Regions from separate parts of the Glutamicibacter sp. AOP5-A2-18 genome, predicted to be linked through region 1. Evidence: riboswitches for the same ligand, from Rfam matches in the RefSeq annotation. Region 1 holds a riboswitch; the other holds the start of a gene.
What was found. A riboswitch is a leader RNA that binds a small molecule or an ion and turns the genes downstream of it on or off. The one in region 1 is predicted to bind glycine.
Positions count from the first base shown of each region.

Region 2: linked by a shared signal. The riboswitch ahead of gcvP (aminomethyl-transferring glycine dehydrogenase) and the one ahead of ACT3RW_RS15220 (amino acid permease) in region 1 are both predicted to bind glycine.

Region 1 covers NZ_JBQSVW010000001.1:3,167,933-3,180,083, forward strand. The annotation lists gene ACT3RW_RS15185 (DUF4232 domain-containing protein) at 1-486, shown strand, start outside; gene ACT3RW_RS15190 (carboxylate--amine ligase) at 521-1,795, opposite strand; gene ACT3RW_RS15195 (lipid II:glycine glycyltransferase FemX) at 1,810-2,952, opposite strand; gene ACT3RW_RS15200 (metal-sensitive transcriptional regulator) at 3,049-3,378, shown strand; gene ACT3RW_RS15205 (heavy-metal-associated domain-containing protein) at 3,436-3,756, shown strand; gene ACT3RW_RS15210 (heavy metal translocating P-type ATPase) at 3,814-6,063, shown strand; gene ACT3RW_RS15215 (hypothetical protein) at 6,072-6,839, opposite strand; glycine riboswitch at 7,032-7,129, shown strand; glycine riboswitch at 7,130-7,238, shown strand; partial or broken gene ACT3RW_RS15220 (amino acid permease) at 7,513-8,918, shown strand; gene ACT3RW_RS15225 (4a-hydroxytetrahydrobiopterin dehydratase) at 9,091-9,495, shown strand; gene ACT3RW_RS15230 (FUSC family protein) at 9,466-10,497, opposite strand; gene ACT3RW_RS15235 (MarR family winged helix-turn-helix transcriptional regulator) at 10,497-10,946, opposite strand; gene ACT3RW_RS15240 (CGNR zinc finger domain-containing protein) at 11,420-11,968, shown strand; gene ACT3RW_RS15245 (Rv2578c family radical SAM protein) at 11,969-12,151, opposite strand, start outside.
Region 2 covers NZ_JBQSVW010000001.1:2,829,089-2,841,239, reverse strand. The annotation lists gene ACT3RW_RS13620 (glutathione S-transferase C-terminal domain-containing protein) at 1-631, shown strand, start outside; gene ACT3RW_RS13615 (RNase H family protein) at 823-1,764, shown strand; gene ACT3RW_RS13610 (APC family permease) at 1,848-3,299, opposite strand; gene ACT3RW_RS13605 (serine hydrolase domain-containing protein) at 3,563-4,723, shown strand; gene ACT3RW_RS13600 (SGNH/GDSL hydrolase family protein) at 4,788-5,576, shown strand; glycine riboswitch at 5,678-5,775, shown strand; gene gcvP (aminomethyl-transferring glycine dehydrogenase) at 5,940-8,786, shown strand; gene gcvT (glycine cleavage system aminomethyltransferase GcvT) at 8,799-9,926, shown strand; gene gcvH (glycine cleavage system protein GcvH) at 9,987-10,367, shown strand; gene glyA (serine hydroxymethyltransferase) at 10,367-11,689, shown strand; gene ACT3RW_RS13575 (L-serine ammonia-lyase) at 11,877-12,151, shown strand, end outside.

The DNA.
Region 1 (12,151 bases):
GCTGTGACGCCTTGGCCGCAGGATGCTGCCGCTCAAATCTGCACTGACAAAGATCTTGCCCTAAGCCTCGGCTCTCCCGATGCAGCAACAGGTTCACGCTACATGGCCGTATACGCCAAGAACATTTCTGGCGGTGCCTGCGCAGTTAATGGCTATCCGCAGATTCAATTTCTCAACGCTGACGGTGAGCCACAGCAGGACGTCACGCTAACTAAGATGCCACACATTCAATCTCAGCGCGCTGTGATTCCTGCTGGTGAAAGCATCTTGTCTGCCTTGCAGTGGAAGGCCATGTCCACGGCCAACGACCCGGATCAAACTACGAGGTTGCGCATCAGCGCAGCTTCAGGTTTTAGCGCCACCGAGCTTGCCAGTATGTATGAGCAATCAGCAACTAGCTTGGACATTCTAGACGGCGGCGAAGTCAGCCAGAGCCCGTGGGTTCAAGCACTAGATGGCTGGGCGCTACCGGATTCTTCCGGTTAGCGGCCAGCCATCTAGGGGTACCGAACTGCGCAGACTACTGCTCGCGCGGCGGGAACTTCTTGTACTTGCGGTAGTGGTTAATCGCATTGAGCACTAGGTAAGCCTTACGGCGTGGGTGCTTCTCTGCAGCGAATTTCAACGGGTTGGATACCTTGCCAGCTTTGAGCAGGGCAGCTGCCTTCTTCCCGGTTGCACTGCCCAAGAAACGTCCCAGCAGGTGGTGTGGCAGGACGGTGAACAGGTGCTCACGACGCAACTGCAGCACGCCAGCAGGCGTTTCCATGACTGCATCGGTTTGTGGGTCACCGCTATCAAATTCAGGACCCAAGAATTCGGTGACGTAGAAACGGGCCGGGTTCACCCCAGCAGCGGTCAGATAGAAGTGGTTGCGGCCCAAGCGTGGGTTGATCTCGAAGAATTTCACCGTGTTATCTCGGCGATCAAACTTCGCATCAATCATTGCGATACCGCGCCATCCGAGTTCTTCAAGCATGCGCGCACCATCGGCGGCCATCTGATCATTTTGACCGGTGACGATTGCCGCGGAATTGCCCAGTACCAGCGGGGCGTGTTCTTCAATGACGACTTCCCCATAGCCAGCAAAGATGACCTTGCCTTCTTTGGTAGCGAAGTAGGTGCACAAACGCATAGCGTCGTCCCCGCCAGGCACGTATTCCTGCAGGACGTAGCCAGAGGCATAACCGCTGGCGTCAATCTTGGACAACAGTGTTTCCAGATCATCACGGTTATTGATGGTGTGGATTTTCTGTTTACCCTCGAACTTCGCAGCGATCCAATCCGCGGAGCTTGATGGCTTACCGATCACCGGATAGGTGAACTCCTTGGCCATCAATTCAAGGTCATTGCTCGGATAGTACACGGCCGTGCGTGGGTGCGCGATCTCAAGCTTTTCCGCCAGTGCGTAGAAGTTCTCCTTCAGCGCGGCCGCTTCAATGATCTCCCGCTCTGGGTAGGGAATCACGAAGTGTGCTTCGAGCTGCTCACGGTGCTTGGCAATGAGCATGATGTGGAAGTCCAACGAGCCAAAGAGCATCAGTGGGCGTGCAGAGTTTGCGGTCAGCTCTGCAGCCAACCCGATCAGTGCTGCCACAACGCGGTCTTCATCAGCCATGGAGCCGATGGGGCGCAGTTCGATGGCTACCGAATGCTCGATAACACCGTTGCCTGCTGCGGGCAGGACTACCGAGCGAACGCCGTAGGCTTCATAAAATTCGCGCGCCAGGGTGTAGGTGCCAATGTCGCCGCCGAGAATGACGGGGACGAATGGCTGGGTTTCTTCGATTGCCATGAGTACTGTTTTCCCTACTTCTTGCGCCAGTTCATGTACTTTTCGAAGGCCCAGGCCAGCGGCTTGTTCAGCGCTAGGTCCCATTCGCCGTTGGTCTGCACGATGTCACAGCCGGTATTGGTTTTGAACTTGGTCAGACCCGAGAGGTGGTGTTCCTTATCCAAGGTTGCACTCACGCCACCCTGGTCAAGGTAGCGGCAACCGGCAGCGATGGAGTCTTCCACCATGCGGTTCATGATCGCCTTAGGGGCAAAGAGTTTGCGCTGCTCATTGGAGGAGGCACCGTACAGGTACCACGCCAGGTTAGAAGAGCGGATCACAATGGAGGCGGCCAAATCCACGCCTTCATTACTCGCGATGTACAGAGTGCAAGAACCTGGAACGGCTTCGTTGAGCACCTTGTGCATGGTCTCGAAGTAGCTCAGTGGACGGCCGGTGAAGTCTTGGCGGTCTGCGGTGGTGTTGTACAGGGCATGGAATCGAGCCATGTCCGCGGTGTCTCCCACTTCAACTTCCAAGGTGCTCTTGAGCGCCTTACGAGTTTCGTTGCGGGTGGTCGCGGAGTAGCTGGCCATCACCTGCTCAACGTCCAGCTGGGTGCCATTTTCATCCTGCAGTGCTACCCGAGCGACGTATTCGGGCTGGCCTGCGCCGAAGTCTAGGCCGACGTCTTCCTTGGTGAACCCCAGGTCTAGCAGGGCGTCGTTCAAGGCCAGTGCCTGGGCCGACGAGCTTTTCAGCTCTAGGTCCGAAAGTTGGGCGAAGCCTTCCTTGCCAAGGTTTTTGCGTACGGCTCCGGCTGCCCAGGTGCGTACTTCGCGGCCTGGGCCCATCTTCAGCTGGAAGGCACCACGGTTGCGCAGGTACGCAGCAAGCGGGCGGATGACCTTTTCGGCTGGGTGCGCCTGGAAGTCAATCACTGGACCATCTGGCACATAGGCCAGTGTCTTCTTGATGACTGGGGCAGCGCGGTGCAGTACTAGCGCGGTGCCTACCAGTTCGTCTTGGTCAAACCAGCCGATGGATTCACCACGCCAGCCGCCCTTGACTCGGGCCCATTCTGGACGCTGCAAAAAGCTGACGTCGAGGGCGGTCTCAAGGAAAACTGAGTGTTCGGCGCTGGTAATCGGACGCACGTGCAGGTCGTTGTGGCTCACGGGTGAAATCTTATCGTGCTTCGTGGACTTAAGTAGGGAGGTTGAATACCCCTAGGGGGTACTTGACTTAATACCCCATAGGGGTATTCTAGGAATATGGAAACCACGCAGAGCGTTGATGAGCATGCACAGCATCATGGCTACCACGCGGATAAAGCCGCGCTGGAACGCCGCCTGAAGCGTATTGAAGGCCAAGTTCGCGGAGTGGCCAAGATGGTTGATGAAGACAAATACTGCATCGATATTTTGACCCAGATTTCGGCGATCAACGCAGCATTACACAAGGTCAGCGTGCAGCTGATCGATGACCACATCGGCCATTGTGTGGTTGATGCGGCGAAGTCTTCGCTGGAAACCGGGGACCCGAGCATTGTGCAGGAGAAAATCTCTGAGGCCACCGCCGCAATATCGAGGCTGGTCCGCTAAGCGTTTTTTCACCTAGATTTCCGATTCACACAAAATTCATCGAAAGAGAGCAAGATCATGAGCCACGAATGCAACTGCGGATGCTCCAATGAGAACAACTCGAAGACCTCCCAGGGCCTACAGATCACCACTCGTGATCAGGCAACTCCCCTAAACATCCAAACGGAACTGAAGATCTCCGGCATGACCTGCGGCCACTGCGTCGCCTCGGTCACCGAAGAACTCAAGGAACTTTCCGGCGTACAAAACGTCGACGTCGTACTCGATGCCAAGGGCATCTCCACGGCCACCGTCACCGCAACGCAGCAGCTGAGCGAAGCAAGCCTGCGCGAAGCGATCGACGAGGCCGGTTACACCCTCGAAGCAATCAACGCCTAGCCACCCGCGCCAGGCACAGCCCGTAAACAACGGGCCAGAAAGTGCAAGGTAGAAATAATGAGCTCCCACGCACCCCAGAAGCCAATCGCAGAACTGCGTACCGTCGATCTTGATATTCAAGGCATGACGTGCGCTTCCTGCGTGAACCGAGTGGAACGCAAACTGGGCAAGCTGCCCGGTGTCAGCGCCTTGGTAAATCTCCCGCTGGAAACAGCAAAGGTTCAGGTACCGGTGGATGTCAGCGACGAAACGCTGATCAATACCGTTGAAGCTGCCGGCTACGGCGCCTCGGTAAAAAAGCCAGCGCAGCCTGAGCAGCATCACCACGAAGGGGATGAACATTCGGGTCATGAGCATTTGGTCCCCAACCATCTGTTGCGACGGCTGATCATTTCGGCGGCTTTCACCATCCCGCTGTTTGTGATCTCCATGGTCCCAGCCGCGCAGTTCCCGCATTGGGGATGGGTAGCCTTTGCCCTGGCCACCCCAGTGGTCTTCTATGGTGCGTGGCCTTTCCATAAGGCAGCAGCAATCAACGCCCGGCATCTGTCCTCCACCATGGATACTTTGGTGTCTCTCGGTGTGCTGGCCGCCTATCTCTTCTCGGCAACCCAGCTTGTTCTGGATCCGCAGATGACGGCACACGTGGGTATGTCCATGAGCGAGCATGCCCTCTACTTTGAGACCGCAGGCGTTGTGGCTACCTTGCTGTTGCTTGGACGCTTTCTGGAGCATCGCGCCAAAACCTCAGCATCTGACGCGCTGAAATCTTTGCTCAGTCTGGGAGCGAAGGAAGCTGTACTGCTGCGTGATGGCCAAGAAGTGAAGATCTCGGCCAGTGCATTGCAGCCAGGAGATCACTTTGTGGTGCGCCCCGGTGAGAAAATCGCCACCGATGGCACGGTCACCCACGGTGATAGCGCGGTAGATACCTCATTGCTCACTGGCGAATCCGTACCGCAACAGGTTCGCGTGGGCTCCGAAGTTACCGGGGCAACCCTGAACACTTCTGGCCGTCTAGTAATTGAAGCCACCCGCGTAGGTGAAGAAACAACCCTGGCCCAGATGGGCAAGCTAGTCTCCGAGGCACAGTCCGGCAAGGCACCCATTGCGCGGCTTGCCGATCGCATCTCGGCCGTCTTTGTGCCGATTGTTCTGGGCATCGCAGTACTCACCTTTGTTATTTGGTGGCTGGTTTCCGCTGATCCATATCAAGCATTCAGTGCAGCTGTTGCTGTGCTAGTCATTGCTTGCCCTTGTGCTTTAGGTCTTGCCACCCCCATCGGTTTGTTGGTGGGTACCGGCCGTGGAGCTCAACTGGGTATCTTGATCCGTGGCCCACAGGTTTTGGAAGACACACGCAAACTGGACACGATTGTTCTAGATAAGACCGGCACCGTCACCACCGGAGTGATGACACATACGGGCACAACCACCGCCGCTGGAGTGGACGCAACTGAAGTTTTGCTGTTGACCGCAGCAGTGGAACACCATTCAGAACATCCAATTGCCCAGGCTATCGCCACCGCCGGTGCCAACGTTGGCACGCTTCCCGAGGTGAGTAATTTCCGCTCGGAGCCCGGTGGCGGAGTATCGGGAACCGTGGCTGGGAAGACCATTGTTGTTGGCCGGCCCAGCTGGCTTGAAGCCCAGGGAACGCTACTTGATTCCTCGGCCCGCTCTTTGCTCGAAGAGGCTGAAGCAGCCGGCGCCACTGCGATTCTGGTTGCGGTCGATGCCCAGTTCCAAGCGGTGATTTCCGTTGGTGATCAAGTCAAAGAAACTTCTTCAGAAGCGATCAATGAACTGCAATCCCGTGGTCTGCGGGTAGTTTTACTTACCGGTGATAACCCATCGGTGGCCGCCAAGGTGGCAACACAAGTTGGCATCAAGTCTGACGATGTTTTTGCTGGTGTACTGCCAAGCGAAAAGGCCAAGGCTATCTCTTCGCTACAGGAGCAGGGCAAGGTTGTGGCCATGGTGGGTGACGGTGTGAACGACGCTCCGGCGTTGGCTCAAGCCGATCTCGGCATCGCCATGGGCTCCGGCACCGACGTTGCCATTGAAGCTGCAGATATTACTCTGATGGGCAATGACCTTCATCAGGTCGCTGCCGCCATTGATCTATCGGACAAAACCTTGGCCACGATCAAGATGAACCTGTTCTGGGCTTTCGCCTACAACACTGCGGGTATCCCGATCGCGGCCTTGGGTTTGCTCAATCCAATGATTGCTGGTGCCGCTATGGCAGCCAGCTCCGTTCTGGTGGTTGCCAACTCACTGCGCCTTCGCAGCTTTGGCAAATAGCCCGGCGGTTACGGGGTCTCCCTGACGCTGGTCAGGACTTTCTTCAGAGTTGAGTACTGCTCACTTGCCACGAAAGTCTTGGCCTCGTCGAGGGTGGTATCCCCGTCCTCATCAAGTCCCAGTGCGTGCAGGTACTCAGGATTCATGGCCATGATTGGGGTTTCCTCGGCACTGGTTTTGAAGTAATCAATTGCCGGTGCTTCGGTCCAGTTTTGCCATACATCATCGATGATGACGGCAACACTCAAATCCCTGTCGCCGAGGCTGGCTTCCCGGTAGTAGGAGACCACACTGGTCGGTGCGTACTGCAAATCAGGCGCTGGGGCCGAGTCGAGCACCTCGCGCTTATAGGTGTTCGGGTTGTCAGTGTCCCTGAAACTAGTCGTTTCAAGATCCAATGCGAGATTCTTCTTAGAATCCAAGATCTTGTAGACCGAATAGTCGTCTTGGCATCCATATTCACAATCTTCAACGATTTCCCAGTCTTGCGGCAGGTCAAAGGTGACGTTGTACAGCGAAACGGTACGCCAGGTACCCCCCGGATCTTCGGTTGGTTCCGTTGGCTCAGGTGTCGGAGTTGGCTTGGCAGTTGGTGGTCCGGCATGCTCCGGTGCCGGCGCCCAACTCGGCGGACCTGCATGGCCCGGTGGGCCGACATGATCCGGACGTCCTGCATGATCAGGTGGTGCTGCGATGGCAACTGCACTGCTGGTAAGCAGAAGCCTCGCTGCCAGTACTGCGCCACCCTTGGATAGCGACTTGAGAATGGGTTTCATTGTGGGGTCCTCTCTCCCGTCCACAATGATGAAACTGACCCGACCTTTAATCAAGAGTCCGGATATAAAGATACTGCCTCGGTTTGGTATCACTAATGCCTCGGTACGCCCCCCAAAGAAACCTTGCGCCATGAGACTTGCGTCACATTCACCGCTCAGGGCATACCGTGACGATAATCACCACAATGCCATTGATACGTGGCGGGAGAGTCCCGCCCTCAGCAAGGGCGGGCGCCGTAGGAGCATTTTCCTCCCCGGGAAACTCTCAGGCCCCGTACCGCCACGAGAAGGCAACTATGGAAAGCAGCGCAGAATGAACTGCGCTCACCGAAGGAGCAAGCTTCGCCCAGTAGTCGGGTTGAAGCGAAAACTCTCAGGTTCATATACAGATTGGGGAGGGACCACGAACAGTGACGCTTTGTGCGCATTAGATTCGACGGCTCTCTCCAGTGGCATAGGCAGTAGCTGCTCTTAGCGCAGCGAGCTGACGTTGCCTTCCCGGAGCCGGCGAATCTGGCGTCTTGAGCAAAGCAAGTTGCTAGGCGTCACGCCACACTCCTGGAAGGCAACCAGCATGAGTACCACCAGTTCTGATCCCACACTTGAACGCGGACTATCTAACCGACACATCCAGCTCATCGCCATTGGCGGTGCCATCGGCACCGGCCTGTTCATGGGTTCGGGTAAAACGATCTCCGTCGCCGGCCCGTCAGTCATCTTTGTCTACATCATCATCGGCTTCATGCTCTTCTTCGTCATGCGAGCGATGGGCGAGCTACTGCTGAGCAACCTCAATCACAAGACTTTCGCCGACTTCGCAGGAGACCTGCTGGGCCCTGGGCGGCGTTCTTCACCGGCTGGACCTATTGGTTCTGCTGGGTGGTCACCGGCATTGCCGACGTCGTAGCCATCGCCCACTACATTGCTTACTGGTGGGGTGAGCTACCACTATGGATTCCCGCTCTGGGCTGCATCGCGCTACTACTCGTGCTGAATCTGGCCACCGTGAAAGCCTTCGGCGAAACCGAATTCTGGTTCGCGCTGATCAAGATCATCGCCATCGGCGCACTGATCATTATTGGGCTAGTCATGATCATCACCGGGTTCCAACACAATGGTGCCACCGCATCGGTGAGTAATCTGTGGGCCAATGGCGGAATGTTCCCTACGGGCTTCATGGGCTTTGTCGCAGGGTTCCAAATCGCCGTATTTGCTTTTGTGGGCATCGAATTAGTGGGTACAACTGCCGCCGAAACAAAGGATCCTGAGAAGACCCTGCCCAAGGCCATCAACTCCATCCCGATCCGCATTCTGTTCTTCTACGTCGGCGCCTTGATCATCTTGATGACTGTCCAACCATGGAAGCTGTTCTCCCCGGAAAACTCGCCATTTGTCGGGATGTTCACCCTAGCCGGGCTGGCTGGGGCGGCCGGCATCATCAACTTTGTGGTGCTCACTTCCGCGACCTCCAGCGCCAATTCCGGCATCTACTCCACTTCCCGCATGCTGCGCGGCCTAGCCCTAGAAAACGATGCTCCAAAGAGCTTTGCCAAGCTTTCGCACCGCAAAGTTCCCAAGAACGCCCTGATGTTCTCGTGCATGTTCCTGCTGGCCGGGGTTGTCCTGCTCTACAGTGGCGATTCGGTGATGGGAGCCTTCACGTTGGTTACTACCGTTTCGGCTTTGTGCTTCATGTTTGTATGGACGATCATTCTGCTCAGTTACCTGGTGTTCCGCGCCCGCCGCCCTCACCTGCACGATGCGTCGGCCTACAAGGTTCCCGGTGGTCGAGTGATGCCGTACATAGTTCTGGGCTTCTTCGGATTTATTCTGTGGGCCTTGACCACTCAGCCAGATACTCTTGTTGCCCTACTGGTCACACCCATCTGGTTCCTGCTACTGGGTATTGCCTACCTCGTGATCCGCCGCCACCCGAGGCACCAAGCGCTACGTATGGCGCACGTGGGCAAGGTGGCCCACGAACGCTATGAAGCCGCGGCCTACCGAGATGCTCAGGCGTTTGGCCATCGCGATATTCCAGCCACGGATAAGGTTCTGGAGCAAAAGGCGCATAAGTAGCCCAAGGTACCTCAGCGCGACAGCCGGCTGCCCCGGACCTTAGGCCTAGGGTCCGGGGCAGCCTACGTATTCACTGTGGACGCTGTACCTCGGGACTAATTACTGCGATGATGAAATTTGGCGGCCTCTGGCCAGCACCATGGGATGACCCTCCGCCTTCAGGAGATACACCATGACTGTCCTTCGACAGATTCCATTTCATGAATCACCAACAGCATTAAATCTGAAGCAGCGTTTAGCCGCTCTTGATGATTGGATAGCAGACGAGGATTCATTCAGAGCTTCCTACCGATTTGAATCCAGCAGCACCGCATTAGAATTCATTACCCTCGTGGGCTTGCTCGCTGAGAAGGTGGACCTTCACCCGCAGGTGGATTGGCGTGCTGATGTTGTCACGCTTCGTTTAGCCCATGAATTGAATACCGAAATTACCGAGCAGGATCTTTCACTGGCCCGCCGCATTTCCACGGACGCGCACCGACTGAGCTGCGTGGTGCTCAATCTGAATCAAGAAACCACTGCCCAACCCAAGGGCAAACCAGAAGTGCTACTGGGCGGCCTTTCGGCGACTCGCTAATATTCCGATCACGATGCTCTGCACTGCGCCAACCCCGGCGCCCAGTGCGGTCATCGCGATCCGGTCAATCAGTAAGCTAGAAGCCGGTTCCGGGCTGACCATGTGAACCATCAATAGCGCGGTGACGGTCATGAAGATCATGCCAACGGCGTAGTTGCGCAAGATGACCAGCTCAATGCAGATCTGACCAATAATCGCCACCAGCAAGATGACCCAGATGGGCGGCTGGAAGGCAAAAACTGCGGCGGCCAGCAGTACACCAACGCAGGTTCCGACACTACGCTGTAGCCCTCTGGCCACCCGCGCATAGGTATCAATTCCAGTTACGGCTGCGATGGCACCAAGGCTGGCCCAGTACCAGTGCCCACCACCAACCAGCTGAGCGACGATGCCTGCCAGTAGCACGCCGGATCCCATCTGGAGTGATTCGGGCAGGGCGCGTGCCGATGGGGCCCAAGAGATCCCTCGACCCAACGTGTGGAATAGGTGCGCCCGACGCAGCGACAGACCAAGCATGAACAGCAGACTGAAGATCATCGTTCCGCCACCAACGAGCAGCACACCGATGAACGAGTTAGTTGTAGCGGGAACGGTGATGCAAGCGCCACCTGCGAAGACCGCAAAGACAGGTCCTGGTGGCATCCATCGGGCTGCGTGAGAAACATAGTGCGCGCCAAAACCAATCAGCGCCAGCACGACGACGCAGATGAAAAATGGCGCGTGGATGTACGAGAAATAGGTTCCGAGCAGCATGGCAGCCAGCTGCACCAGACCTACGGAAAGCTGCTGCCAAAAACGTGGCGCGTAGGAATCGTAACGTCCAAAGACCGAACAGAAAGCACCAAAGGCGGCATACATTGCCCAGTCCAGGTGGCCGGTGATGGTGACCAACACCAGCGGGACGGTCAGTGCCAGCGCTGCCTTAGCGGCCGGGATCACCGAGGGTTTAGGTGGCGCGACAACTAGACTGCGTGCGAGGACTTCTTTAACATGTTGTTTCATTAGCGTGCCTCGCCATCTTTGATGGCTACCTGCTGAAGCAATGAACGCAGCGTTGCTTGTTGCTTGGCATCAAGCGCACCAAAAACGTCAGCTTCGCTACGCTGCGCCGCGGCGGTGGCCCGTGCGGTGAACTTCTTGCCGGCGTTCGTCAGTGTGACGATGTTGCGCCGGCGGTCCGCCGGGTCAACACTGCGCTCTAAGATCTTTCGTTCAGCCAGCTCGTCCAAGTAGGCCACTAGGTGTCCGCGGTTCAGATTTGAATGCATTGCCAAGTCATTTTGCGACATTGGCCCGAACTCGGCGAGCGCGCAAACGATCATGAAGTGGTTGCGTGTCAGTGATTCTGATTCCATGAGCTCGGTGAGTTCTTGGGTGCCTATACGTCCAGCCCGCGAGGTCAGGTAGCTCAGGGAGTTCCATTGGAACTGAGGAATCAGAAAGTCGTTCATCCCTTCAAAATATCATTTCATCCCGAAACTATTTCCGTTTGAGCCGATAATCGAATGAACGTCACATCCGCATGACGGCAACAGCAACGCTGAGGGATGAGCGCAAGGTAAAAACCCTGATGTGCAAAGAAATCTGAAAGTTAAACAGCTAGACCCCCTTGATCTCAAGAATATGAGGGGGGTCTGCGCCATTAACTATATTCCTACTTCACCCAGAATTTCAACGTTTCGTTGACTCACAAGAAAACCTCCGCGAAAGCACCTCTCGATTCCTGGACTCTACGGTTGCCAGACTCAGCAAGGGCAACAACGTGCCAGCAATGGTGGCAACCTCGGATCAGTGGTTTCATTCATGCCTAATGACAACTTTTGGGAAGAATTTTCCGCCCCGCACAAGGGCAACCAAACACGCGGGCATCACGATGCGGTTAGGCTTGTAAGGCAGTCAATCCACCCTTATTCAGGAACGAATTATGACCTTTGCTCCAGACATCGAAGCCTCACTTAAGACCGTCGTGAACCTCCTGAACACCGAGGTGCAAATAATCGACATGCTCTCCACCGTGGCTGATCTGGATGAGTTCCTTGACTCTGAAAATTTTGAAGGCTCCCGCGCTCACAACCAGGCCGAACTTCGTTCCATTCGTCAGCTGCGTTCCCAGCTCAAGAGCATCTGGACTGGAGATGAGGAAGAAGCAGTATTTAGGGTCAATCAGATCCTTCGTAACGCCAACGCCCAGCCACAGTTGATCAAGAGTGAAAACCTCGGATATCACCTGCACGCCACAACCACCAGCACTCCGCTCTACGACCGGTTGGCAGTGGACGCAGCCATGTCACTTGCTGAGGTCATTCGTGCTGGCGGTTTAGATCGACTGCGAATCTGCGCTTCTTCCGATTGCCACAACGCCCTGCTAGATCTGTCACGAAACCGCTCAAAGATCTATTGCGATATCGGCAATTGTGCCAACCGTGAGCATGTTCGCGCCTATCGTGCGCGCAAGGCAGCAAAACACTCGTAGTCACTGTCCTAGTGGTTGATCCGCATCATCCAGTGAATGTAACCCGTACTTGTGCGCCAAGACATGTACCGTCTCACTAATGCGCCGGCGGTACTCAACCGGTGCATTAGAAGAGCGCCCATACAGCTTCTCAAATTGCGGGCCTAGTTCAGGGCGATGCGTGCGCACCCACGCTTGAATCGA
Region 2 (12,151 bases), 340 kb from region 1:
ACAAATCACCTGGGACCTATCCACCCAGTGGAAAGAATTCCATCGCGAGGGTGCACCAAATTTGGTGCCGGAAGATCAGCTAGATGAAATGCTTCCGCTGATCAAGCGGATCTTCACCGAAGTGAACAACGGCGTATATCGCGCAGGATTTGCTGGGGATCAGAAATCCTACAGCGACGCTTATGATCGTCTTTTTGATACGTTGGATTTCCTGGAAGAGCGACTTGCTACCCGTCGTTTCTTGATGGGGGACTACATCACCGAAGCGGACGTACGTCTGTTTACTACCTTGGTGCGTTTTGATCCGGTGTATCACGGTCATTTCAAGACCAACCGCAACAAGCTGGTCGAGATGCCTAACCTTTGGGGTTATGCCCGTGATCTGTTCCAGACCCCTGGTTTTGGTGACACCATCGACTTTGAACAGATCAAGGCTCACTACTACGTGGTGCATGAAGACATTAACCCAACCCAGATCATCCCGAAGGGTCCAGTGCTAGAAAACTGGTTAGAACTCTCGGGTCGTGATCAGTTGGCCGATAACGGTCCGTTCCTCAACGGCACCGCACCGGGTGAAGTTCGAGCCGAAGAGCGCGTGCAAGCCGGCCACAACCCGTTGTACTCGGCATAGCTAGTAGAACGCTTAGGCCAAGTGGTCTTAACCCCTGGGTTCGGGTGACGTTTTGAAATCGTCAAAACCTGCCAGCTCAGGGGTTTTCCATTTCTTGAGCTTTTCTTCAGTTTTAGTTTTGAGTCGAACCGTCAGCGACATGGCCCGATAGGTAGGTCAGAGGCAGGCATCACGCGTGGCAGGATTAAAGCATGACGATCATTGCAGCTGCAGATGGATCCGCCCTAGGTAACCCAGGGCCGGCCGGTTGGGCCTGGTACGTGGATGACAATAATTGGGCGGCCGGTGGTTGGGACCACGGAACAAACAATATGGGGGAGCTGCAAGCAGTCCTTGAACTCTTCCGGGCCACCGCACACCTGCCTGATGAAGAACTAAAGATTCTCTGCGATTCGCAGTACGCCATCAACTGCATCAGCAAATGGATGCCGGGCTGGAAGAAGCGCGGCTGGAAAAAAGCCGACGGCAAGCAGGTGTTGAACCAAGACATCCTCAAAGAACTTGATTCGGCCATTACCGGCCGCAAGTACACCTTTGAATGGGTCAAGGGCCACGCTGGACACGACCTGAACGAGGCTGCCGACGAACGCGCTCGCGCAGCGGCCACCGCTCATCAAAAGGGAACTTCCCCTGACGCTGGCCCCGGTTACACGGTGGGAAACGCGCAAGCACCAGCGGCGGCAAGTGCTTCCAATACTTCCGCGCCGGCAGAGCCAGTTGAGCCAGCTCACGAAGCCGAACAACCCGCACAGGTATCTGCGCTAGTGTCAACATCCGGGGACTTTGCCGCGACGGTTTATGAGCTGGAGCAAGGATTCCTCGACCCACAAATCCGCACCAGCTTTACTGAGATCGCCGACTTCTTGCACCCCAGCTACCAAGAGGTGACCCGCCACGGTGGGCTACTGGATGTAGCAACTATTGCCACCCTGTTGAGCTCCGGATCCGCACTGCCCACCACGGGTCAGATGCAGGTTCTGGCCACCCGACAGATCAGTGAAGAAATGGTGTTGCTGGCCTACCGAATGAAGCCAAGCGACTCTGAAGTTTTGGTGGTCTCCTCCTGGTGGCAACTAGGCGAACAGGGCTGGAAGCTTCGCTTCCGTCAAGAAACCATCGAGCAGTCCGCGTAGCGGTCAGCGCGAGATTAGAGACTTAAAGAACTGTGGTCCACCGAGAAAAATTCTCGGTGGACCACAGCTGTACCCGATGCTATTTATTCGTAGTGCCCGGGGCGGGTTTCGATAATGCCCTTTTTGTAATTGATGCGGTTGACCAGCCAGGTCACTGCCCAGAGCAGTACGCCAATAACCAGCAATAGGCCGGCAATTTCGTACTGCACCCAGTCCTCGCGCGAACGGGCCCACGGGCCGGCGAGGAACAGGCAGAAGGCTACGCCGAGAATCGGGATGACGGTCGGGGTACGGAAGGCATCTTCCGGTGCCTTTTCGCGGCGCAAGACCAGCAATGAAACATTAACTACGGCGAAGACGCAGAGCAACAGCAGTGCTGTGGTTCCACCCAGCGAGCCAACAATGCCGTTCTCGCTATCCAAGTTGACGTAAGCCACCAAAGCAATGGCCAGCGCGGTGCTGAACAAGATGGCTACCCAAGGGGAGCGGCGGGTGGAGTGCACCTTGCCCAAGAACTGCGGGAGCACGCCTTGACGGGCCATGCCGTAGAGCAATCGGCTTGCCATCAGCATGTTCATCAGCGCGGTGTTGACCACGGCAAAAACGGTCAAGAACGGGAAGATAGCGTCCACCGGAATGTTCGGGGCGCCCAGGCGCACCACGTCCAGCAAGATACCGGCATCTGGATTCTTCGGGTTCAGCAAGTCGCCGGTAGGGATCACCATGATCACGGTGACAGCCACGAGCATGTAGATCACTGCACACAAACCCAGACCAATAAACATGATCTTCGGGAATACCTTGTTTGGATTCTTGGTTTCTTCCACCAAGTTCACCGAGTCTTCAAAACCAACCATGGCGAAGAAGGCGATGGCGGTACCCATGGTTAGCGCGGCAAAAAGACTGCGGTCCGACGGGGTCTCGAAGACTACAAGACGGCTGATATCACCCTGACCGGACGCAATAACAGAGAAGCCGATGCCGATGATCACTGCCATGATGGCCAGCGAAATAATGGTCAAGACGAGGTTGAACCTGACGCTCTCACCCACACCTCGCAAGTTGATCAGCGCAAGGATCACGATGATGGCAATGGCAGCCCACATGCCCGCTTGTGGCGTGGTGGGGACACCATCAATGAACTGGCCAAAACCGATCAGAAGGTTCTGACCAACCAAGGTTGCTGAGGTCGCGGCACTAGTAATGCCTGAACAGGCCACGGTGAAAGCCACGATGAAAGTGACAAAATGGATGCCAAAAGCTTTGTGCACGTACAGAGCCGCGCCAGCGGCGTGTGGGTACTTGGTGACCAGTTCGAGGTAGCTAAAAGCGGTCAAAGTTGCGATGGCAAAAGCAACGAGGAACGGCAACCAGGCCGCGCCACCCACTTGGCCAGCAACCTTACCGGTGATGGCAAAAATGCCTGCGCCGATGATATCGCCCATGATGAGGAATAGCAGCAGCTTGGGGCCGATCACCCGCTTGAGTTCTGTATCCTGGCCCTGGGGTACTGGCGTGTCACTATTCACAGTCATGCGATCGAGATCATCTCCTTCAGTAGTAGGTGGCAAGCATGACAAATTTAGTTGTTGCACCCATAGTCGGCAAACCGTCTTCTGAGTTGGCTCACAGTATCACGAGTCCAAAGGTTGCAAAATGACGATAAGCGGTACTACGCCCCTCTAGCTGTGACCTGACATACGCATGGGATCTTAGTAGCATGTTGGCGAGCCAAGTGAGAATTGCGCTGGATCCGACTAGGGTTAGTTGAAAAGCGACAAGCACTTTAAGGACGTAGATGGACTCGGTGATTAGCGAAGATTTCGCACCTTTGGCTCAAGCTCTGGAAGCACGAGCTGCTGAAGAAGAAAACTACTCGGCACAGCTCGCTGTTTATCACCGGGGTGAACTCGTGCTCAGCCACAGCGTCGGTGAGCATTTAGCGGCGGATGCACTGACCTGTGTCTTCTCGTGTACCAAAGGCATGGGCGCACTGGTCATCGCCTTACTCGTCCAAGATGGCCTGATTGATCCAGCTGCCCCAATGACCACCTACTGGCCAGAATTTGGCGCCGGTGGAAAGAATAAGCTCACCGTTGGCGAGGTGCTCAGTCACCAGGCTGGCGTTCTTGGTGTTCCCGGCGGTGTACCAAGTGAAGTCCTACTGAACTCGGCTGAATATGCCAAGGTTCTGGCGTCCATGCCAAGCATCTGGCCGCTGGGTCAGAACATCGTTGGATATCACGCCATCACCATGGGCGTACTGATGGAAGAACTGGTTCGCCGCGTCGCCGGCAAAGAGCTTAAAGATGTTTTTGAAGAGCGCATCCGTAAACCTCTTTCGGCCGACGTTTATATCGGACAAGACCCCTCGCTGGAATCGCGTTACCGAGATGTCTTAGCCGGCGTTGAAGCACCGGGCGAATTTTTTGATCCCTTCTCGCCAGCTGGCCTAGCGGTCAACTCCGCCTCCGGATTCGCTCTGGCAGACGGCCCGGTTTACAACTGGCATGAACTGGCCAACGCAGCCCAGGTACGTGAGATCGGCCCGGCGTCCATGGGAGCAGTCGCCAATGCTCAAGGCCTAGCCGGAATCTATGCCGCATCCTTCGGCGCCGTTCCATCCCTCGGCGCGATGCAAGGATTCCTCAGCGCGGACACCTGGTCACAGGTCTCCACCGAACTGGTTTACGGACTGGATCGAAGCAACGGTTTGTTGCAGGCTTTTGCCTTGGGATTCATGAAGGCTACCGCCCGCAATAATTACGGCTCCATCTTCGCCTACGGTCACGACGGAGCTAACTCATCTTTGGCCTTTGCCGACCCTGCCTACCAGCTCGGCTTTGGCTTCATTCCCTCGCGCAACGAAGGACCCAAAGACACATCTACCGGGGTCAAGCTCAGTCAGCTGGCGCGCCAGCTGATCCTCGCCAAGAACGCCAAGGCTAAATCAAACTGAACCTTGGCAAACTGAACCTTGGCAGTGAACAGAAAAATTTAGCAGATACAAAAGTGAGATTGAAGTGAAGAAGTATTTGGCATTGGGTGATTCGTTCACCGAAGGCGTCGGCGACGTAGATTCGAATCGACCTAACCAGGTGCGCGGATGGGCCGACCGAGTCGCTGAAGTGCTCAGCGCGCAGGGCGACTGGGAATACGCCAACCTCGCGGTACGCGGAAAGAAAATCGGTCAGGTCATCAACCAGCAACTGGACCAAGGCCTGTCCATGAAGCCAGATCTGGTGAGCATCTACGCCGGCGGAAACGACATCTTGCGCCCCAGAGCAGATCTTGATGCGCTGATGCGTAGTTATGAAGGGATGGTCCGACGCTTCACCGAGGCCGGAAGCACCGTTGTACTCTTCACCGGTTTTGACACTGTCGAATCTCCCTTGTTCTCCAAGACCCGTCCGCGTACTGCGATCTATAACGAGAAAATTCGCGAGATTGCCGATAAGTACGGCGCGGTCATTGCGGACTACTGGCGTTGGCGCGAATTCTCAGACTTGCGTTATTGGTCTGTAGATCGCCTGCACATGAACGAGCTGGGACATGCACTGATGGCCGCGAGGGTTCTTGACGTTCTTGGACGACACCAGGTCACCGACGAAAACTGGGCAGATAAACTTCAGGCTCCGGTTCTGCCGGATCACGCGGTGACCTCTCGTAGCGAAAAGCTGAAGCAAGAATTGGGTTGGGCTACCGAACATTTGGTTCCTTGGGTTAGGCGCAGGCTCTCGGGTACATCCTCGGGTGATTCCTTGTCAGCAAGGTATCCGCAGTACGTTCAACTCGCGGCGGCCACGAAGTAAAACTTTTGTGACAGTTCAACGCAGTCCGACTCTTTGTCCTAGAGCGCGAGGCAGGTAACATGGTTGTGTGTTGCAGATCTAAGATCAGCAGCACACGCCATAGACGGATGGCGGGAGAGTCCCGTTCACACCATGGACGGGCGCCGTAGGAGCAATTCCTCCCCAGGAAACTCTCAGGCCCCCGTACCGCCATCACGAGGCAACTCTGGAAAGTAGCCGGCCAGATCCGGTTCACCGAAGGTGCAAGTGCTCGGCTTTGTTGGCCGAACACGTAAAACTCTCAGGTAGTGCAACAGGGATGGGGAGGCAAAGCGTCCTTCCTTTGGCATGCGCCAAGACAGATCCCGTGGAGACTCCAGCACCATGACCATCACGCAGACTTCGGCTTCTACGAACAGTGAATTCGTTACTCGCCACATCGGCCCGCGTCTTTCTGACGTCGCCACCATGCTTCAGACTCTTGGCTACGACAGCCTTGAATCACTGATTGATACCGCAGTTCCCGCAGATATCCGACAAGGTGCCGCACTGGATATTCCAGCAGCACTAAGTGAAACCGAAGCGCTGGCCCACCTGCGTGCGGTAGCCTCCAAAAACGTCATGAAGACCCAGATGATTGGTCAGGGCTTCTACGACACCCTCACCCCAGCGGTGATTCGACGCAACATTGTCGAAAACCCAGCCTGGTACACCGCTTACACCCCGTACCAGCCAGAAATCTCTCAGGGCCGCCTCGAAGCCCTACTGAACTTCCAGACCATGGTGATGGATCTGACCGGTCTGCCAATCGCCAACGCTTCTTTGCTGGACGAATCTTCGGCCGCCGCAGAGGCTGTGCTGATGATGCGCCGTGCCAATAAGAAGAAGGCCAAGGGCAAGACCGTCCTGGACTCCAACATCTTCCCGCAGACCCTCAAAGTTGTGCAGGGCCGTGCCGACGCACTGGGCTTCGAAGTTGAAGTTGCTGACCTCTCCGCAGGCCTGCCAGAAGGCGACATCTCCGGCATCGTCTTGCAGCAGCCAGGTAACAACGGCTCCATCGCAGACCACGCAAGCATCATCGCAGCCGCCAAGGACGCTGGCGCAATGGTCACCGTCATCGCTGACCTACTGGCCCTGACCATGATCACCCCTCCGGGTGAACAGGGTGCCGATATCGCTGTGGGCAACACCCAGCGCTTTGGTGTTCCACTGTTCTTCGGTGGTCCACACGCGGCCTACATGGCCGTTGCCGATGGCCTGACCCGCTCGATGCCAGGTCGCCTGGTTGGTGTCTCGGTTGATGACGCTGGCGTTCCTGCCTACCGTCTGGCACTGCAGACCCGCGAGCAGCACATCCGCCGCGAGAAGGCGACCTCCAACATCTGTACCGCTCAGGCATTGTTGGCCATTTGTGCCTCGATGTACGCGGTGTACCACGGCCCAGCCGGTTTGAAGCAGATCGCAACCCGCGCCAACAACCACGCTCGCGTGATTGCCACCTCGCTGGTAGCGGGCGGCTTCACCCTCGCATCCGATACCTTCTTCGACACCGTTGTGGTGAACGTGAAGAACGCCGAGGAAATCATCTCCAAGGCGATCACCGCGGGCATCAACCTGCGCAAGGTCAACGACACCCAGGTTGGTATCTCCACCGATGAGGCCACCACCTCAAGCATCGTCAAATCCCTTCTTGAGGTCTTCGGCGTAGAGCTTTCGGCTCCAGAAGGCTTTGAGATCCCAGAGTCGCAGGTTCGCACCAGCGACTACCTGACCCACCCGATCTTCAACACCATCTCTTCCGAGACCCAGATGATGCGTTACCTGCGTCGTCTCTCGGACCGCGACCTGGCACTGGACCGCACCATGATCCCATTGGGCTCGTGCACCATGAAGCTGAACTCGGCTGCCGAAATGGAATCCATCACCTGGCCAGAGTTCGCTTCCATCCACCCTTACGCGCCGGCAGAGCAGACCGAAGGTTGGCGTGAACTGATCACCGACCTTGAAGGTCGACTGACCGCGATCACTGGTTACGCTGGCGTCTCCATCCAACCAAACGCTGGTTCCCAGGGTGAATACGCGGGCCTGCTAGCCATCTCGGACTACCACGCATCACGCGGCGAGGGTCAGCGAAATGTCTGCCTGATCCCAGCCTCGGCTCACGGCACCAACGCGGCTTCCGCGGTACTGGCTGGCATGAAGGTTGTCGTTGTAAAGACTGCTGCCGATGGCACCATCGATTCCAATGACCTGGATGCCAAGATCGAAGCCAACAAGGACGTGTTGGCTGCGATCATGATTACCTACCCATCCACTCACGGTGTGTACGACGCTGACGTACGCGAAGTGTGCGACAAGATCCACGCCGCCGGCGGCCAGGTATACATCGACGGTGCCAACATGAACGCACTGGTTGGTCTGGCACAGCCAGGTTCCTTCGGTGGCGACGTTTCGCACCTGAACCTGCACAAGACCTTCTGCATCCCTCACGGTGGTGGCGGCCCAGGCGTTGGCCCAATCGGCGTAGGCGAGCACCTCTTGCCATTCCTGCCAGGCGACGCTTCGGGCACCTACACCGAACGTGACGGTGTGCCAGTGGTTGCTACCGCTTTCGGTTCGGCCGGCGTACTGCCAATCTCTTGGGCTTACATTGCGATGATGGGCGGCGACGGTCTGACCGAAGCTACCAAGCATGCAATTTTGAACGCCAACTACATTGCCAAGCGTCTGAACGAGCACTTCCCAGTACTGTTTACCGGTAACAAGGAATTGGTTGCCCACGAGTGCATCCTTGACCTGCGCGAATTGACCGCCAAGACTGGGGTGACCGCAGAAGATGTGGCCAAGCGCCTGATCGACTTCGGCTTCCACGCACCAACCTTGTCCTTCCCAGTAGCAGGCACCCTGATGGTGGAACCAACCGAGTCTGAGGACTTGGGCGAGATTGAGCGCTTCATCGAAGCGATGATCACCATCCGTCAGGAAATGGAAGAAGTGCTCTCGGGCGTTTACACCATTGAACAGTCGCCACTGCGCCACGCTCCACACACCGTTACCGCCGTGGTCAACAGCAACTGGGACCGCAAGTACTCGGTAGAGCAGGCTGCGTTCCCGGTATCGCGTCTGAAGTTCGACAAGTACTTCCCGGCCGTTGGCCGTATTGATGGCGCCTCCGGCGACCGTAACCTGATCTGCTCCTGCCCGGCTCCTGAAGCCTTTGAAGACTAAGAGGATTTCGCGATGACTGAGACTACCCAAGAACTAAAGTGCACCGCCCTGTACGAGCAGCACAAAGAGCTGGGCGCAAACTTCACTGACTTCGGTGGCTGGGATATGCCACTGAAGTACGGTTCAGAATTGGCCGAGCACAAGGCTGTTCGTTCCACTGCTGGGCTTTTTGACCTGTCCCATATGGGCGAGGTGTACCTGGCTGGACCGGAAGCGGTCACCGCGCTGAACACCGCGCTGGCAGGCAACTTTGGCATCATGAAGGTGGGCAAGGCCAAGTACTCGCTGATCCTCAATGATGACGGCAAGATCATTGATGACTTGATCGTGTACCGCCTTGAAGAAGAAAAATTCCTTGTGGTTCCTAACGCTGGCAACGCTGTGGTGGTAGCCGCAGCCCTTGCAGAGCGTGCAGCTAAATTTGATGTCCAGGTCGATAACGCTTCGGAGCGTCAGTCGCTGATTGCAGTGCAGGGACCGAACGCGCAGGACATCGTCTCCAAGCTGGCAGCTGACCAAAGCACCGTTGACTCCGTCACAGAGTTGAAATATTACGCAGCGGTTTATCTGGTGCTCGGCGGTCTTGACGTTCTGGTTGCGCGCACAGGATACACCGGCGAGGATGGCTTCGAATTGATCATCAACAATGATCAAGCGGCTGAGCTGTGGGAAAAAATTGTCACAATTGGTGCGGATCACGAGTTGGTTCCGTGTGGCCTTGCCGCACGTGACTCGCTGCGTCTGGAAGCTGGCATGCCGTTGTACGGCAACGAGCTAAGCCTAGAACGCACCCCATTTGATGCGGGATTTGGCCCTGTAGTCTCTTTTAAGAAGGAAGAAGACTTTGTGGGCCGAAAGGCTCTTGAAGCCCTGCGAGAGCAGACTCCAGCACGCAAGCTGGTCGGTCTGAAGGGTCTGGGCAAGCGCGCCGGACGCGGTGGCTACGCCATCGTTAAGGACGGCGCTACTGTTGGTGAAATCACCTCAGGACAGCCATCTCCGACCCTCAGCTACCCGGTAGCCCTGGGGTATGTGGATGCGCAATACAGTGAAGTTGGTACCGAGCTAGAGGTTGATCTGCGAGGTAAGACTTTGCCATTTGTCGTCGTCGAACTGCCGTTCTACACGCGAGCCAAGTAACGTTAAACATCAGTAGGGCCTAGCCATACGCCCGCTTATTCCCTTGGGAGAGGAAATACCGTGAGTAAAGTTCTTTCGTCATTACGCTACTCGGCAGAACATGAGTGGATCGACGCATCGTCCCCAGCCAAGGTCGGCATCACCCAGATCGCTGCTGACGCCTTGGGCGACGTAGTCTACGTAGACCTGCCAGAGGTTGGCGATTCGGTCAGCGCAGGTGAAACCTGTGGTGAAGTTGAGTCCACCAAGTCGGTTTCCGACCTGTTCTCGCCTGTTACCGGCACCGTAGTTGCGATCAACGACGAGGCTGTAGACAACCCGGCAATCCTGAACGAAGACCCATACGGTGCCGGCTGGCTGTTCACCGTAGAGGTCACCGAAGAAGGTCCGCTACTTTCGGCAGCAGACTACGCAAGCGCGAACGGTGGAGATGTCCAGTAATGAGCAACCAGACTTTTGAATCCCTGGCACCAGCATCGCTGACCCAGTCCCTAGCAACTCTGGATCCTGAGGTAGCACAGCGCATCGACGCCGAGCTGGCTCGCCAGCAGCGTGGCCTGGAAATGATCGCCTCGGAGAACCACACTGCCCAGGCTGTCATGCAGGCTCAGGGTTCGGTGCTGACCAACAAGTACGCCGAAGGTTACCCAGGACGCCGCTACTACGGTGGTTGCGAAGAGGTTGACGTCATTGAGACGCTGGCCATCGATCGCCTCAAGGCTCTTTTTGGCGCCGAATACGCCAACGTTCAGCCACACTCCGGCGCTCAGGCTAACGCTTCGGTTTATCACGCACTGGTTCGCCCAGGCGACACCGTACTGGGTTTGAACCTGGCACATGGTGGTCACCTAACCCACGGCATGAAGATCAACTTCTCCGGTCGTCTATTCAACATCGTTCCTTACGGTGTAAATGAAGAGACCAACCTGGTGAACATGGACGAGGTTGAGCGCCTTGCCGTGGAGAACCAGCCAAAGATGATCGTTGCTGGTTGGTCCGCTTACCCACGTCAGCTGGACTTCAAGCGCTTCCGCGAAATCGCTGACAAGGTCGGCGCTTACCTGTTCGTGGATATGGCTCACTTTGCAGGTCTGGTTGCAGCTGGTTTGCACCCATCTCCTGTGCCTTACGCACACGTGGTTACCTCCACCACCCACAAGACCCTTGCCGGTCCTCGTGGTGGCATCATCCTGTCCATCGACGCGGATATTGCCAAGAAGATTAACTCTGCAGTCTTCCCAGGCCAGCAGGGTGGTCCACTGGAGCACGTCATCGCTGGTAAGGCTGTAGCCTTCAAGATTGCAGCTTCCGAAGAGTTCAAGGAACGCCAGCAGCGCACCTTGGCTGGTTCACGCATTCTTGCTGAGCGCCTGACCCAGGAAGATGTTGCTGCCAAGGGCATCAGCGTTTTGACCGGTGGCACCGATGTGCATCTGGTGCTCGTTGACCTTCGTAACTCGGAGCTTGACGGACAGCAGGCAGAAGATCTTTTGGCACAGGTGGAGATCACGGTTAACCGCAACGCGGTTCCATTTGACCCACGTCCGCCAATGACCACTTCGGGCTTGCGCATTGGTACTCCAGCACTGGCAACCCGTGGCTTCTCGGAAGCTGCGTTTGCTGAGGTCGCGGAGATCATCGCGCAGACACTGATCGCTGGTGCCGATGGTAATACTGCAGTTTTGCCAGAGCTGAAGGACCGAGTTCTGAAGCTGGCCGAGGCTCACCCGCTGTACCCGGAGCTGGCTAAGGTTTCCGAGTAACATCATCAGCTATTGATGAGGGCCCGGAAGGCGGAAACATTCGCTTTTCGGGCCCGCAGTTTTTCCTCCACATCTGTCCACCCATAACTGTTTGGATGTCCCGTTGCAAGGATGACCTCTTGCACACCACATCATCTTTCCGGCAGTTGGCTACCGGAATGCCCAAGTTCTAAGGATGTGACCCGCCATGGCGGTAAGCGTATTCGATCTTTTCTCGGTTGGTATTGGACCGTCCTCCAGCCACACCGTGGGGCCAATGCGTGCGGCGCACGCATTCATTGCCCAAGTAATCCGTGAAGAGAAGATAGCAGCCCTGGAGACTATCCGGGTTGATGTCTATGGGTCGCTGGCCGCTACCGGTCGTGGGCACGGAACATTCACCGCCATCATGTTGGGACTTGAAGGTTTTGAGCCTGAAAAGGTGCTTCCTGCCCAAGTTGATGAGCGACTGGCACAGATGGA